3 regions of the Cohnella candida genome follow, and region 1 is predicted to be linked to each of the others. Evidence: predicted binding sites of a transcription regulator. Region 1 holds the regulator's gene; each other region holds the start of a gene.
The links. The regulator Rex, encoded in region 1, represses fermentation and respiration genes when NADH is low (regulators of the CRP and FNR family bind a similar motif). The targets are predictions, from matches to a motif close to TTGTGAAATATTTCACAA.
Positions count from the first base shown of each region.

Region 2: a site for Rex is predicted at 2,726-2,743, ahead of EAV92_RS08000 (cytochrome c oxidase subunit 2A). Genes of this name have one in related genera too.
Region 3: a site for Rex is predicted at 3,488-3,505, ahead of nadA (quinolinate synthase NadA). Genes of this name have one in related genera too.

Region 1 covers NZ_CP033433.1:1,907,953-1,913,636, forward strand. Annotated here, with positions in the region: gene EAV92_RS08945 (AAA family ATPase) at 1-1,424, opposite strand, end outside; gene EAV92_RS08950 (hypothetical protein) at 1,426-1,959, opposite strand; gene EAV92_RS08955 (cell wall elongation regulator TseB-like domain-containing protein) at 2,351-2,878, opposite strand; gene EAV92_RS08960 (amidohydrolase) at 2,875-4,179, opposite strand; gene EAV92_RS08965 (redox-sensing transcriptional repressor Rex) at 4,176-4,832, opposite strand; gene dinG (ATP-dependent DNA helicase DinG) at 4,829-5,684, opposite strand, start outside.
Region 2 covers NZ_CP033433.1:1,702,948-1,708,631, forward strand. Annotated here, with positions in the region: gene EAV92_RS07985 (NAD-dependent malic enzyme) at 1-248, opposite strand, end outside; gene EAV92_RS07990 (b(o/a)3-type cytochrome-c oxidase subunit 1) at 412-2,046, opposite strand; gene EAV92_RS07995 (cytochrome c oxidase subunit II) at 2,059-2,529, opposite strand; gene EAV92_RS08000 (cytochrome c oxidase subunit 2A) at 2,545-2,661, opposite strand; gene EAV92_RS08005 (cupredoxin domain-containing protein) at 2,822-3,211, opposite strand; gene EAV92_RS08010 (stalk domain-containing protein) at 3,338-4,633, opposite strand; gene EAV92_RS08015 (C39 family peptidase) at 4,776-5,549, shown strand; gene EAV92_RS08020 (RNA polymerase sigma factor) at 5,601-5,684, opposite strand, start outside.
Region 3 covers NZ_CP033433.1:4,307,585-4,313,268, forward strand. Annotated here, with positions in the region: gene tilS (tRNA lysidine(34) synthetase TilS) at 1-623, shown strand, start outside; gene hpt (hypoxanthine phosphoribosyltransferase) at 670-1,212, shown strand; gene ftsH (ATP-dependent zinc metalloprotease FtsH) at 1,311-3,320, shown strand; gene nadA (quinolinate synthase NadA) at 3,550-4,488, shown strand; gene nadB (L-aspartate oxidase) at 4,528-5,684, shown strand, end outside.

The DNA.
Region 1 (5,684 bases):
ATGGACAGCAACTGGTCGAACTTCGCGCGGTTCTCTCCCAGATGCTTGCGCGTACGGTCCATCAACCCGTTCAAAATGTTGGCGTTCTCCTTCGCCCATTCTACCTGCGTCAACGCTTGCGGATGGATGATGCCGAGCTCCGACATGCCGGATTCGATCAGCGTCTTCACGATGCCGGTCGCCTGCTCGAAGTCCCCCCTCGAGCCGGTGCTGCGTCCGCCGTAAATCAATTCCTCGGCCGCGGCTCCGCCCAGGGCGATCATGATTTGATCCTCCAGCGTCTGTTTCGTGTACAGGTAGCTGTCCTTGCGGGGGTGGTGGCGCACATAGCCCAGCGCCTGGCCCCTCGGCGTAAGCGACACTTGCGCGACGCTGCCGGGACGGAGAACCTCCGCCATGATGGCGTGCCCGAGCTCGTGCATGGCGACGCGCTCGCGTTCTTCCCGGGTCGTCTCCCGGTCCGTCCGCTCGCCCATCATGACTTTGTCGATCGCTTGCGTCAAATCCGTCTGGCTCAACTGCTCGCGTTCTTCACGCAGCGCATAGATGGCCGCTTCGTTCATGACGCTCTCCAATTGGGCGCCGGAGAAGCCGAACGTTTCCTCCGCCACCCGGTCGAGCGATACGCCCTCTTCGAGAGGCTTGTTGCGGGCATGAAGCTGCAGAATATGCTCGCGGCCTTTCTTGTCCGGCAGATCGACTTGGATATGACGGTCGAAACGGCCGGGACGGAGCAATGCGGGATCCAGCAGCTCTTTCCGGTTCGTCGCCGCGATGAGCAGAATACGGATGTTTTCGTTGCCTTGGATGCCGTCCATCTCGGTAAGCAGCTGGTTCAGCGTTTGGTCGTATTCCCGATGCTGACCGCCGTCGCGTTTGCCGCCGATGCCGTCGATTTCGTCAATGAAGACGACGGCGGAATTGAGCTTCAGCTTCGCGGCCTGGGCGCGGGCTTCCTTGAACAGGTCCCGGATCCGGCTGGCGCCGACGCCGACGTACATTTCAACGAATTCGCTGCCGGATGCGGCCACGAACGCGGACTTCGTGAAATGCGCCGCCGCCTTCGCGAGCAGCGTTTTGCCGGTCCCTGGAGGCCCGGTCAGCAGAATGCCCTTCAGCGGGCGGATGCCCAGCTTCTTGATTTCCTCGCGTTTGACCATGAATTCGAGCGCTTCCGTCAATTCTTTCTTCGCTTGTTCCTGTCCGCCGATATCGTCGAAGGAGAGGAAAGTCGGCACCTTGGCGGCGCTTTTCTTGTTCATCGCGCCGACGGCGATGCCTCCGCGCGCCTTCGTAAGGAAGAACAGCGCAGTGGAAACGAGCAATAAGGTGATGATGGGCATCGGGGAAACCCCGACGTACATCAGGAATAACAGGAAAACGGGAACGAAGCCGATGGCGATTTCTTTCCCGTATGTTTTCAGCTTACGCATTCGGCCATACCCCCAAACTTGCCGCCTCGCGAGGGAGCACGACGAACTTCGCCGTTTTCCCGTCCACGAGCCGGATATATACGTTGTCATCGTCCATGTCGGTCGTCGCGGTCACGCCCGGAAAACGTGCGGACAGCTTGTCCATGGCATCCCGAATCTCGGAATAATGGCGCGTTTCCATGGCCTGCGCCACATCGAACAGCGAATAGCTCCAGGCTTTCTCGAGCTGATCGGACGTTTCCGATTCCACGTTGAACTCGAGCTTTTTGCCGCCGATTTGGCCGGCGCCTTCTTCCTTGACCTTGCGGTAGACTTCGGCGAGGTCCGCGTCGGGTTTCAACTTCACGTTAAGGACGATTTGGCCGGACGTCATGGAAGCCGCGGCCGATTGGACGCCGTTAACCGATTCCGCCACGCGGTCCAGCGGCTGCTCGACGCCGTAATGCCGGTACGTGATCCATCCGCCGAACAAGAGCGACGCCGACAGCGCGGCCGTAATCGCAAGCGGCACCATTTTGATTTTCATATCGCGTTGTCCTCCTTCATATTTTTGCTGTATTTATAGGAAAGTACGATCATGGTTAAATGACGAATAGAAACGCAAGCGTATAGCAACGAGTATATCAGTTTTAACCGCCGGTTTGGTGATCAAAAGCTTGGCAAGAACGCCAATGAAAAACGCCCCGTCGAAAGGAGGGGCGGATATCGGTTACGGCCGGCGGCAGATCGTTTGTATAACCTATTATACGTCATCTTAAACGTCCGGTGTCATGAAAGTATTCTCATTTTTGCTATAAAGTTTGATAGACGATTTGATAGATAGTTAGCAAGCATATCCGTATGCAAAAAAGCCGCATTTCGCTCCCTTCGAAAGGGTGAAATGCGGCAATCTCAGCATCATACGGCCTCTTTCCCCTTTAATTGCCGGGGAGATCGTAGGCTTTCAGTAAAGCACCTTCTTTAAACGAATAAAAATCGATGCCCTGCTGATCCGAAGCGGGCGATTTGCGATAGCGGATTTCCCACGCCGGCATACCGCCGAACCAGCCCGGCTGGACGCGAAGCGGCACCGCCGCGGGCCGATCGGCGGCGAATCGTTCCCGGATTCGCGATTCGGTATAGCCGTCGGACGCCTTCTCTTTGACGATGCCGTCGCTGCGTTCCCACAGGATCCACGACTGGCCGTCCTTGTCTTGGCCGGATACGATCCACAGCGAGTCATCCCAGGTATACCAGACGGCCTGGTCGATATCGGTCAACCCGCCTTGGACTTTGGCGATGGTGACCGCTCTCCGTTCATCCGCGCGATAACTCGAATCCGCCGTTCGGACGTAAAGGACGAACGCCAGGACGAGCAGCGCGACGAAAACGATGCCCGCGGCGACCCACTTTCCCATGGAGAGGGAAGTCAGCCTGCGCCTGCTTTCCGTTCGGCTGAGGCTCATCCCCTGAGCCTCTCGAAGCAGGCTTGCGCTTCGTAGCGAATCCTTTCCTCATCGAGCGTAAGCAGCTCGCCGCCCCGCAATAGCTGCCGGCCGTCCGCCCAAACGTGCTTCACGTCGGAGCCCGACGCTGCATAAACAAGATGGGAAATCAAGTCGGTGCGGGGCACGAAATGGGTTTGCGCCGTCGATACCGCGATGAAGTCGGCCTTCATGCCGGGCTTCAAGATGCCGGTCTGCCCTTCCAAGCCGAGCGCGCGGGCACCGTAAGTCGTGCCGAGGCGGAGAGCCTCCGCGGCCGGAATGACGGTCGGGTCCCCGGTGACGCCTTTATGAAGCAGGGCGGCAAGGCGGATCTCCTCGAACAGGTCCAGATTGTTGTTGCTTGCCACGCTGTCCGTCCCGAGACCCACGGTCACGCCAGCCGCGAGAAGTTCCGGCACGCGCGCCACTCCGCTAGCCAGCTTCAGGTTGCTGACCGGGTTATGCGAGACGGCGACGTTCCGTTCCGCCAGAAGGGCGATCTCCTCGTCCGTCAGATGGACGGCGTGGGCGACGAGCGCGGGACGGCTGAAGAAGCCGAGACGGTCCAAATGCTCCGGCGGGCGCACCCCGTAATCTCGGACGTTTTGCTCGACTTCGAACCTCGTTTCCGACATGTGCGTGTGCAGGGAAAGGTTCAATTCATGCGCGGCTTCCACGACTTTCACGATGAAATCGGGCGGGCACGTGTAAGGCGCGTGCGGACACATCATGACCGTAATGCGCCCGTCGGCGGCGCCGTGCCATTCGCGGGCGAAGGTGACGGCGTCCTGCAGTTTCGCCTTCTGGACGTCCTCCGGCACCATGCCGATCATGCCGCGCGTCAGCACGGCGCGCAAGCCGGACTGGTCCACGACTTCGCCGACCCGGTGCATGTGGTCGTACATATCCAGGAACGTCGTCGTTCCGGTTTTGATCATTTCCGCCGCGGCCAAGGCGCTGCCCCAGTATACGTCGTCACCGGTGAACTTGGCTTCCATCGGCCACATATGGTTCTGCAGCCAGTCCTGCAGCGCCAGATCGTCCGCATAGCCGCGAAGAAGGGACATCGCGGCGTGTCCGTGCGTGTTGACCAGCCCGGGCAGGAACAGCAAGTCTTGGCCGTCCACCGTTTCGGCGGCAGCCTCCAGCCACTCCGCAGGCGCCTCCCCTTCTCCCATGTCCGCGATGCGCGATCCTTCAACCGCCATCCAGCCTTTGAACAGCGGACGAGTATCGTCCATGGTCGCGAAATATCCGTTCGTGATCAGCCATCTTTTCATTCTTCGACGTCCCCTTGTTCTTTTCGCTTTTCATAATCCATGTAATAGGCCAAGCTGAGCAGTTCCGCCGTAAAGTCGGCGTAGTGGATCCGAACGCCTGCGGGCACTTTCAAGACGGACGGCGCGAAATTCAGGATGCCCTTGATTCCCGCGGCTACGAACCGGTCCGCCACGTTCTGCGCCTCGATGGCCGGAACGGTGATGATCCCGATCGCGATGCCGAGCCTGTCCACCGTCTCGCTGAGCTCCGACATCGGCTGCACGGTCATCTGGTTGATTTTCGTGCCCGTTTTGCCTGCATCGGCGTCGAAAACGGCGACGATTTTCATGTTGTCTTTCGTGTACATGTTGTAATTGCACAACGCGCGCCCCAGGTTGCCGGTGCCGACGAGGGCCACGTTGAGCGTTTTGTCCAATTTGAGGATGTGGCGGATCTTCTCGATCAAATAGGCCACGTTGTAACCGACGCCTTTGCGTCCGAATTCCCCGAAATAGGCCAAATCTTTGCGGATTTGCGCGGGATTGAGGTCCAGCTTCTCGCCGAGATCCTGAGACGATACCGTTTGGACGTCGGATAGGCTGAGCTCGTTCAGAAACCTCAAATATACCGGCAGCCGCCGCACGACCGCCTCCGATATTTTCTCCTGCTTCATCCGGCTTCTCCCCCTTCGTCCGCTGGTTTGACGGTTTCCGGCCTTCCCTCGTCAAGCCACTGCTTGACCCGGTCCGCCATGCCGGCCGTCGGCAAATGCTCCATTTTCGGTCCGGGCAGCGAGTACAGGAAGTATTTCCCGTAGCTCGTGTCGATGACCCTGGTGTCGTACAAAATGACGATCCCCCGGTCGGTCGCGGTGCGCACCAGTCTGCCGAAGCCCTGCTTGAAACGGATGACCGCCTGCGGAAGCGACAGCTTCATGAACGGGTTTTTCTTCTCCGCTTGCAGCTTTTCCGACTTCGCCTCGACCACCGGATGGTTCGGAGGCTGGAAGGGCAATCGTACGATAGCCAAGCACGTGAGCGCATCTCCCGGCAAATCGACGCCTTCCCAGTAGCTGCTCGTACCCAGCAGCACCGACGCCGGCTGGTCGCGGAATTGCTTGGTCAGACGGCTGCGGCTCGAGCCGTCGATTCCCTGGCCGAGCACCTGGATGCCGGCGGGCTCCAAGCTTTCCTTGAGCGGACCGTATACCGTCTTCAGCATACGATGCGACGTAAACAGGACGAGCATGCGTCCGCCGACGGTTTGGGCCACGTCGCGCAGCGAATCGGTCAAGGCCTGCACGAACGCGGCGTCGCCGTCCTTGCCCCGGATACCCGGAAAATCCCTCGGAATGAGCACGAGGGCTTGTTCGCGATAGCGGAACGGGGACGGCAGCTGCGAGGTCCGGAGCCGGCCTTCCTTCTCCGACTCGGCAAGGCCCAGCTGCTCCGTCACATATTGAAACGATTTGTCTACCGTCAAAGTCGCGGACGTCATGACGACGCTCGCCTTGCGGTCGAACAGG
Region 2 (5,684 bases), 210 kb from region 1:
ACGTTCACGACCCGGATGCCTTCCAAGCTTTTCAAAGCCTCAAGCACCCGGTCCAAATGCTCGTTGTCAACCACCATAACGGTCAAATCGCGGATCGTCGAGTCCCGTCCCGTGTGGATGACGTCGATGGCGACGATGTCCCCTCCGGTGACGGCGACGGCGCTTGCCACCTGGCCGAAATGAATGCGATCCGTCCTGATCTCCAGGCGGATGATGACGCTTTTGCCTCCTGACATGCCGGTACCCATAGGACTCATTGGATTCGAGAACCTCCCGCTGTCGGATATGGAGGCCGTCCGTGGAATCGGACCGGCCCCTCTTCCGTTACTATAACAGATTCCGGCATACGCAAAAAAGCACGGGCCCGCGAGCGGATCCGTGCTTGATCTCAATATGGCCTTAACATAAGGGTTACCACGTCACGTATCCCGGCGACGTCACCGTGTTCCGCAGCATATCGATGAGCGGAATCGTATACGCGAACAGGATGAGCGCGACGGCGATGCCAAGCCACAGGCCCCAGCGTTCCAGGAAACGCGGCGTCGCTTCTGCGTTCTCCGACACTTCGCCGATCGGATACTGGGTTTCTCCTTTCGGAGCGCGGAGCAAGGCGATCACGTTGCCGATGATCAGCAGCACGCCGACGAAGAGGATGATGCCGCCGACCGCCATGGCGACGTGGTAAGGCATCCACAGGATCGCGTCCGGATTGTCGTCGTAAGTCGTGTAGGCCGTCCGTCTCGGCGAACCGAGCAAACCGACGGTATGCATCGAACCCGACATGATGAACATCCCGACGCACCATACGATCGTCTGGATGATGCCTGCTCGGTTGATTCTCGGCGTCAGGATGCGCCCCGTCACGGTTGGGATGAGCCAGTATACGATGCCGAAGAACGTGAGTGCCACGCTGGTCGCCACCGTCAAATGGAAGTGGCCCGTGACCCACAGCGTATTATGCACGACCGCGTTCATCTGGTTACTGGCGTTGATGATGCCGCCAGCACCGGCGGGAATGAAGATCAGCATGCCCATGAACGGCGCGAAGAAACGGACGTCTTTCCACGGCAGCACCTTCATCCAGCCGAAGAGGCCTTTCGCTCCTTTCGCGCGTCCGTTCAGCTCGAACGTCGCGAACAGCGAGAACGCCGTCATGAGCGACGGAACGATGACCATGAAGGTGAGCACGACCTGGAGGTATTTCCAGAAGGTCGAGATACCCGGTTCCATCAACTGATGGTGGAAACCGACCGGAATCGAGAACAGCAGGAACAGCATGAACGACAGCCGCGCGAGAGAATCGCTGAAAATGCGTCCTCCGATGATTTTCGGAATGACGACGTACCAGCAAATGTAAGCCGGCAGCAGCCAGAAGTAAACGAGCGGATGGCCGAAGTACCAGAACAGCGTGCGGCTCAGCACCACGTTGACCGTATCCACCCAGCCGAACGACCACGGGATCAGCTGCACGACGACTTCGATGGCCACGCCGATCGTGGCGACTTGCCACAGCAGCATCGTAACGACGGACATGTAGGCGAACAGTGGAGACAGCTTGTTGGGGTTCGTCCGCTTCCAGCGGCGGTATTGCAGGAAGATGCCGAAGCCGCTCAGCCAGCTGCCGATGACCACGAGAGCCAGCGCGATATAGAACCACGGCGACGCCTTCATCGGCGCGTAGAACGTATACAGCACGGTCGCTTTGCCGAGCAGAATGACGACGACCCCGATCACCGTGCCTACGGACATGGTCCAGTAACCGGCCCACCCCAGCTTTTTCGAAGCCGGCAGCAGCTTGCCGCCCAGCGTGTGCGATACGCCGGAGTAGAGGAACCCGATGATGAAGTACGTCGTGAAAATAAGTGCCATGAGGACGCCGTGCGCGGTCAGCAGCTCGTAATAGCCGATGTTCGCGGGAAGCGTGATCGTACCGCCTCGGACCATCCCCTGCAACATCCCCGCGATGCCGCCGACGAGCAGCGCCGCGAACGCGAACAGAATATGCGCGATAACCAGCTTGCCGTCGCTTCGATCGAAATTTTTCATCCTATTCTCCCCTTACTTGACGACAATGGTGGTCTTCATGTATTCGTGGCCGGTGCCGCAATACTCGTTACAGATGATCAGATACTCGCCCGGTTCATCGAACGTGTGGCTGATATGGCTGATTTCGCCGGGCTCGATCATCATGTTGACGTTCGTTCCGACGATCGAGAAGCCGTGTACGACGTCCGAAGTCGTGACCATGAAATCCACGGTGGAGCCGGCCGGTACTTCGAGCTTCTGCGGCTCATAGCCGAATGCATAGGCGACGATGACCGCTTCATATTGTTTGTTGCCGGTTTGGGTGATGCCCGGCTTGTCGAACGGAGCCGTTTGGTTCACCTTCGTAGGATCGATCGTGTGGTGATCCATGCTGGGGGGCGCCATCCCCATGGTGAAGGCCATCGTGCCGAGCACGATCAGAAAGATCGCGAGCATCCCGATGCCGATGCTGAGCCAAATTTTCTCTAGACGGTGAAGATGCATGAAGTCCACTCCTTTTTAGTTACGGGCCATATAAAGCGCGAAAACGCCGATCCACGCGACCAGGATGAAAGCGCCCAGCAGCATGACGGAGACGAACGTCCCCTTGAGAGAAGGCTTATCTTTTTTCTTCATCTCGAAATGACCTCCCGTCTGTCGATGTCTTGCCTTCATTGTAGGGAGTGAGCCGGGTTTTCCTCTGTGACAAATATCACATCCGGCGTGAACGCTTTGTGACAGGTTGCGACAAATACAAAAAAACGCCTCCCTTACGGGAAGCGCTTGTTCATCTCGGTTATTCGACGATCAAGGTGCCGGTCATCTTGGCATGCCCTTGTCCGCACATGATGGAGCAGGCGAAGTTGAACGAGCCGGCCTTATCGGCAGTGAAGGTTACCGAACCGTTGCCTTTGATCTCTTTGTCGTAGCCTTCGATTTTGAGGCCATGATTGCCTTGGCTGTTGGCCAGCGTGATCGTGACCGTGTCGCCCTTTTTCACCTTGATTTCTTTCTGGTCGAACTCGAAGTTTTTCGCGTTGATCGTAATCTCTTTAGCGGCACCGGCGGCGGTGCTTGCCGCTGCGCTCGCGGCCGGTGCGGCTTTGTCCTCGGATTTGCTTCCGCAGGCGGAGAGAATCAGCGTTGCCGCCAGCACGAATCCGAGCGTGAATAACCATTTCTTCATGGGGTGTCCTCCTTCAATATCGGGCTGGGTTTATCATAAACCCGTGCCGGAGGCCCCCACTGTGAGAAAAATCACTTTTTGCCGGAAACCACAAAATGGACACAATTGGAAAGCGTGCAGTTGGCGTTAGTTCGAAACCGTGGTCAGTTTGACGACGGAACGGTTGATCGTATCCGTCATCTCCTGCCCATAGTACGAATAAAGTCCGATCCGCCAAAATGCCGCGCCTTTGAGCGCGTAACGTTTCGCAAGACCCAGCTTGTCGTCAATCGTCTGCGGCGTTTCGCTCCAGAGGTCGATGCCCAAAATGAGCTTCTCCTTCGGTACGCCGGCTTTGAGCAGTCCCGTAATCGCGGCTTCGACTTTCGCATTGGGCTGCGGCGTATGGTTGGGCGTTCCGGCCGGATGATAGGCGTATGCCATCACGACGAGATCGTCCGCAAGGCCCGCCAGCGTCGCGTAGTCGTAACCTTTGTACGCGCCGTTCGGAGGCGGTACGGCCAGCGACAGCTTCAGGCCTTCGGGCTTAAGCTTGCTTGCGAGCAGGCTCACGTAATCGTTGAACAGTTTCCGTTGTTCGGGAGCGTTGTCCCGTAGTCCGAGACCTTCGAAGTCCAGCTGTACGCCGCCGAACCCTTTCTCTTTCGCAAGCTTCAAAATGCCGTCGATCGAACGGTCACGAAGCGCAGGATCGCTCAACATTTTCGTCAACTCATCGCTGCCGTCCACCGCGAAAACCATCAGATAAGGCGCAATCCCTTCGGCGGAAGCGCCGCTCACGATGGATTCCGGCGATGCGTCAGTCGCTGCGGGCGGCCAGTAGAAGTCTTTGCCGCTTGTCGTCAGTTCGCCGTTGGCGTCCAACCGTGCCCAACCGAAAGCGACGGAGTTCATCTCATCGATATGGGCGCGCTCGGCGAACGAGCTGATAGCGTAAAATCCACGGAGGTACATTTCCCTTAGCGGAGAAACGATCGAAACGGTACGGGTCGTGCCGTCCCAGCCGACCTTGGCGCCGAATTGCGTGCTGAAAAAGTTCAGCGGAATGAGCGTCCGGTCGTTCATCGTGTAAGGCGCGGCGATAAGCTTAACCGATTTTCCGTTGACGGTGGCGGTGATTTTGCCCACATCGAGCACGACCGTCGTCGCCTGGCCGTTCACTTGGCCCGTTGCGGTAATTCTCCTCAGCTTCGCATTCCATTGAATGTCGATGCCCATCGCTTCCGCGATGGAACGGAACGGGACGAACGTAATGTTGCTTTTGATTTGGGCCTGAATGCCGTCGAAAGACATCGCCACGTCATCAAGCAGGACGGTAACCGGCTTTACGGAGGTGGCTGCAGTTGCGGCTTGTCCGCCTGACGCCGTCAAAGCGGTAGCTGAGATCAGCGCGGCGGCGAGCGTTTTTCCCCATTTGTTCATTCTATGAATCTCCCATGATATCGTTATGACGTTATTCATAGAATTATAGCATGATCCTCTCTCACTAGTGAAATAGAGGAAAATAACCAGTTAAGTGGAAATTTGTATAGATTCAGAATTCGAAGGAAGACGGTGAGGGGAAATGAATCTCGTTTATTACAGCCAAGAAGATCTGCGGTGGAAGAATCAGATGTATTCCAATATCCGAGATTCCAATCAAACGATCGGGCTAACCGGTTGCGGCCCGACTTCCTTCGCGATGGTGTACAGCTCTTTTACCGGAAAGAGCCTGCTTCCTCCCGAGGCGGCAAAATACTCCGTCGATCACGGTTTCCGGACAAGCGAGAACGGGACTTCCTGGGCGCTCTTCCCGAGCATCGCGAAGAGTTACGGACTGAGCTGCGCGGCGACCGGCAGCCTAAACGCGGTGAAAAAAGCTTTGTCTGATGGTGCGCTTGTGATCGCATCGATGAGCGCAGGCGGCCATTTCACGCGCGGCGGCCACTTCATTGTCCTGACGGGCGCACATGACGGATTGATCGACGTCATGGACCCGAACCCGGACAACGACAATTACAAGCACGACGGCATGATCGCAGAAGGCGTGAAAAACGACGGCAGAGTGAGTGGCAAGGAATCGGTGTTCCAGAGCGAGGCAAGGCAGTATTGGATTTTCACTTATCGTAACGAGGAGGACGAGCCCATGAATGACGCGGAAAGAAAAGCTTTCGAAGAACTGGGCAAAAGGGTCGCTCAGCTGGAGGCGGACAAGAAAACGCCGGCCCCCGATTGGTTCTTGAATGAGTTCGGCAGCGCCGATCTCGGAGGAATCATTGAGGACCCGCATGGCACGACGGATTTCTGGCGTGGACTGGCAGTCGTGATTCGTGCGGCTAGACAAGGAAAGCTCCGATAAAAAGACGAAGCCCCGCTGGCCGTGATGGCTGGCGGGGCTTTTTGCGTTTGTTTAGCCATCAGCTTCGGATTGCCGTTTCAAAAACTCGCGAACGGCCGGATCCGAACAGAGTCCGATGGCTCGGCTGTATGCGGA
Region 3 (5,684 bases), 2.4 Mb from region 1:
TACAACGCAGATTGATTAAACTAATATTAAAGTATTCTTCGGGCCCTTGGCATACCTTGGCATTCCGGCAGGTGGAAGAGGTGCTGGAGGCCCTGTCCGACGAGGTCGCGACGGTAGCCCGGATCGATCTCGGCGAGGGCTGGGTTTGCGTTCGGGAGTACGACGAGGTATATTTAGGGCCGCAGGCCGCCGAGCCGACAGTCTACGCGTATCCGGTCTCCGGGTTTCCCTGTTTCGTGGAATTGGGGACCGGCGGACGGTCGATCCGTTTTGAACGATGGGAAAGAGCCGTCACCTCGCTGCCGGTTAACCGGTGGGAGGCTTTTTTTGACGAATCTTCGCTTAGCCTGCCGCTGATCGTGCGAACCCGCTTGCCGGGCGATCGGATGGCGCCGCTCGGACTAAACGGAACCAAAAAAGTGCAAGATATGTTCGTTGACGCCAAGATCCCGCGCTCCATGCGGGACGAATGGCCGCTCGTTGCGGACGCGGAAGGCCGGATCCTATGGGTGCCGGGCCTGCGCCGCTCCGGAATCGCGCGCGTCGATGCCGGCACGGCCCGGACGATCCGCGCGGCGGTGGAACCGGAGTTCCGGACTCCGCCACAAACGGGACATGAATGAAGCCATGCCATCATACCGTGTAATAACCGACTGGGAGGTCCCTTCTTTGCTGAACGACATTCAAGAAGTGTTTTACTCGGAAGAAGCCATCAAGGACAAGGTGAAGGAGCTTGGGGCAGCCATCAGCCGGGAGTACGAAGGCCGAAATCCCCTGGTGATCTGCGTGCTGAAAGGCGCGTTTATTTTTATGGCCGATCTGGCCAAGAACATCACGGTGCCGATCGAACTCGATTTCATGGCGGTATCCAGCTATGGCAAGTCCACCCGTTCTTCCGGCGAAGTCAAGATCGTCAAGGATTTGGACTCGTCCGTGGACGGACGGGACGTCCTGATCGTAGAAGACATCATCGACAGCGGCTTGACACTCAGCTACCTGATCGACGTTCTCGAACGCCGCAACGCTTTGTCCGTGAAGGTCGTCGCTTTATTCGACAAGCCGGGACGCCGGACCTCGGAAATCAATGCCGATTTCACCGGGTTCGTTATTCCGGACGCGTTCATCGTCGGATACGGCCTCGACTATGCGGAGAAATACCGGAATCTGCCCTTCGTCGGCGTGCTGAAACCGGAGATCTATTCGAACGGCTGATCGACCGGAGGGCAGCGGCGCGCCCCCTCCCCCGTTCTGTTGTGATGCCAAGACAGGCTATGGTAAAATGATGTAAGCGTGCCGAGAGGAGGCCAGGGATGAATCGGATCATCCGCAACACAGGCTTTTATTTGCTCATATTTTTGGTGACCGTCGGGATCGTCCAGTTCTTCATCAGCAAGAACGAGACTACCGATGAAATCAACTACAACAAAATCATGGAAATCGTCGAAACAGGCAACGCATCCGATATGCAGATGCAGATCCAAAGCGGTTCCTACTTGGTCACCGGTACCTATAAAGATCCGGCCAAAGCAGGCTCCAAATCGGAAACGTTCAGCGGAAGGATCCTCATGTCGGATCCGGGCGCTTCGAGTTTCGCGGAGCTCGCGAGAAAGAACAACATCCAGGTGAAAGTCGAGAAAATGCCGGGACAGAGCTTCTGGCTGACCTTCCTGACTTCCATCATTCCGTTCGTCATCATGTTCATCCTGTTCTTCTTCCTGATCAACCAGGCGCAGGGCGGCGGCGGCAAAGTCATGAACTTCGGCAAGAGCCGCGCGCGTCTTTATAATGAAGAGAAAAAACGCGTGACGTTCGAGGACGTCGCCGGTGCGGACGAAGAGAAACAGGAATTGGTCGAAGTCGTCGAATTCCTGAAGGATCCCCGCAAGTTCGCGGCGCTCGGCGCCCGCATTCCGAAGGGCGTGCTGCTCGTCGGCCCTCCGGGTACCGGTAAAACCTTGCTCGCCCGCGCGGTAGCAGGCGAAGCCGGCGTTCCGTTCTTCAGCATTTCCGGTTCGGACTTCGTCGAAATGTTCGTCGGCGTCGGCGCATCCCGCGTCCGCGACCTGTTCGAGAACGCGAAGAAGAACGCGCCTTGTATCATCTTCATCGACGAAATCGACGCCGTCGGCCGTCAACGGGGCGCAGGCCTCGGCGGCGGACATGACGAGCGCGAACAAACGTTGAACCAATTGCTCGTCGAAATGGACGGATTCGGCGCGAACGAAGGCATCATCATCGTCGCGGCGACCAACCGTCCGGACATCCTGGACCCTGCGCTGCTGCGTCCGGGCCGTTTCGACCGGCAGATCACCGTAGACCGTCCGGACGTCAAAGGCCGCGAAGCGGTGCTGAAAGTCCACGCCCGCAACAAGCCTCTGAGCAAAGACGTCAAGCTGAATACGATCGCCAAGCGGACGACGGGCTTCACCGGCGCCGACCTGGAGAACTTGCTCAACGAAGCGGCCTTGCTGGCCGCACGCCGCAACAAGAAAGACATCGCGATGCAAGAGGTCGACGAAGCGATCGACCGCGTCATCGTCGGTACCGAGAAGAAAAGCCGCGTCATCAGCGATCGCGAGAAGCGCATCGTCGCTTACCACGAAGCGGGCCATACGATCGCGGGCTTCTTCCTCGAGAACGCAGACATGGTCCACAAAGTCACGATCATCCCGCGCGGCCGCGCCGGCGGTTACGTCATCATGCTGCCGAAGGAAGACCGCATGCTGGTGACGAAGCAAGAGCTGCTGGATAAAGTCACCGGGCTGCTCGCCGGACGCGTCGCCGAAGAGCTTTTCATCGGCGAGATCGGCACCGGCGCCTACAGCGACTTCAAACAAGCGACCGGCATCGTCCGCAGCATGATCATGGAATACGGCATGAGCGACAAGCTCGGACCGATGCAGTTCGGCAACTCGCAGGGCCAGGTCTTCCTGGGCCGCGACCTCGGACACGAGCAGAACTATTCCGACGCCATCGCCTACGAGATCGACCAAGAGATGCAGGACATCATTAAGACTTGCTACGACCGGGCGAGAAACCTCTTGACCGAGAAGAGCAAGGAAATGCATCTTGTCGCGAACACCCTGTTGGAGAAGGAAACGCTGGATCTCGACCAGATCAAGAGCCTGATCGAGACGGGCAACGCCGACGGCGAGGGCGACGGTTCCTCCGGAGGAAGCGAAGAACCGAACACCGATCCGATCGTCGATACGCTCGGAGGAGGCGTCCGGGTCCGCATCCAGACACGCGAGGACGACCTGCAAACGCCGACGCCGCAAAATCCGGACAACCGCAAGGACGACGGTTCCGGCGAGGTTTAATCCCGCTGGATGCAACCGACTGTTTATACGATCAGCCCATGCTGGCCAACGGCCGCATGGGCTGATTTTTTTACTTGCGATGTCACGTAAATTCATTGACAACCGTGAAGAAGCGAGTGTAAATTAGGGGGTAATCATCGATTACGGATTCCCATCCGCCCCCTACTTTGTGACTGCATTCACAAAGTCTGCCGCGGGAGGACGATGGAGCCGGAGGAGGAGTACTGCCATGGAAGCATTAGCTCTGGAGCGCAAGGCGGAACAGAACCGCGAGCTGCGCGAACGGCTTTTGCAGCTGAAGAAAGAACGCAACGCCATCATTCTTGCCCACTACTATCAACGCGATGAGATCCAAGAGGTGGCGGATTTCCGCGGCGACTCGTTCCTGCTGGCGCAGAAGGCGGCTGCCACGGACGCCGACGTCATCGTATTTTGCGGCGTTCATTTTATGGGGGAAAGCGCCAAGATCCTGGCGCCGAATAAAATCGTTCTCGTGCCCGACGAGCGGGCGGGCTGTCCGATGGCCGACATGGTCCATCCGATCGGGCTCCGCGAGCTGAAAGCGAAGCACCCGAACGCCAAAGTCGTCACCTACATCAATTCCTCCGCGGACGTCAAAGCGGAGACCGATATCGTCTGCACGTCGGCGAACGCCGTGAAGGTGGTCAACTCGGTCGACTCCGACGAGATCATCTGGTGCCCGGACAAGAACCTCGGCCATTACGTGTCTCAATTCACGGACAAGAAAATGATCATCTGGGAAGGGTACTGCAATACGCACGACATGCTGACGGTGAAAGACGTCGTGGAAATGCGGGCCAAACACCCGAACGCGCAATTCGTCGTGCATCCCGAATGCCGGCCCGAAGTGGTCGCGATGGCGGACTTCGTCGGCAGTACCACCGGGATCCTCAAATACTGCAAGGAATCCGAGCATCAGGAGTTCATCGTCGGAACCGAGGACGGAACCGGCTATCAGCTTCGTGTGGACAGTCCGAACAAGACGTTCCATTTTGCGTCCAAATTCCTCGTTTGCCCGAACATGAAGGTCAACAACTTGAAGAAAGTCGTTCGCTGCCTGGAAACGATGCAGCCTCAAATCTACGTACCGCCGGAAGTGGCCGACAAAGCCAGACTATCGCTGGAGAGAATGCTGCAAGTGAAGTAGCATTCTCTACTTTCTTGCCGGACAGGAGACCGAGAATCCATGATACCGCGTTATATCGTAGACTTCGATCTGGATACGCTGCCGAAGGTGCATACGGACGTCATCGTCATTGGAGCGGGCATCGCGGGACTATTCACGTCCATCAAGGCCAGCGAACGGAACCGCGTGCTCATGATCACCAAGAAATCGCTGTTCGAGAGCAACACCCGTTATGCCCAGGGCGGCATTGCCGCCGTTTTCTCAGAGGAAGACTCCCCGGAATTCCACCTTCAGGATACGCTGATCGCGGGTGCGGGGCTATGCGATGAAGAAGCGGTTCAAGTGCTGGTGCACGAAGGACCCCGCGGCGTTCAGGAGCTGATCCGTCTCGGCACCCAGTTCGACGAAGAGGAAGACGGCCACTACGCCTTGACCCGGGAAGGCGCCCACAGCCAGCGCCGGATTCTGCACGCCAACGGCGACGCCACCGGTTTCGAAATCGTCAGGGCGCTGGCGGATAAGGTGCAGACGAATCCTTCCATTGAAGTGTGGGACGATCACTTCGTGCTCGATCTGCTCACGGAAGACGGGGAATGCCGCGGCGCCGTCGTCCAGAAACCGGACGGCTCCCGCGTGGCGGTATACGGCAAGGCCGTCGTGCTTAGCACCGGGGGTACGGGGCAACTCTATCGCTATACGACGAATCCCGAGGTCGCGACCGGGGACGGCATCGCGATGGCCTATCGGGCCGGCGCGTTGATCCGGGACATGGAGTTCATCCAGTTTCATCCGACCTCGTTGTGTTATCCGGGAGCTCCACGGTTTCTGATCTCGGAAGCCGTGCGGGGCGAAGGCGCCTACCTGCGCAACATCCGCGGCGAGCGGTTCATGGATAAATACCATCCACAGCTCGAGCTTGCGCCCCGCGACGTGGTCGCCAGGGCGATCCTTGAAGAGATGGAGCAGACCAAGTCGACTTACGTCTACATTGATATTACCCACCAGAGTCCGGAGCTCGTCAGGCACCGGTTCCCGACCATCCATAAATTTTGCCTGCAGTTCGGGCTGGATTTGACGACGGATTGGATTCCGGTCGCCCCGGCTGCCCATTACATGATGGGCGGAGTGAAGACGGGCCTGGACGGGGAAACCAATATCAAGCGGTTATACGCGTGCGGCGAAGCTTCGTCTACGGGCGTGCATGGGGCGAATCGTCT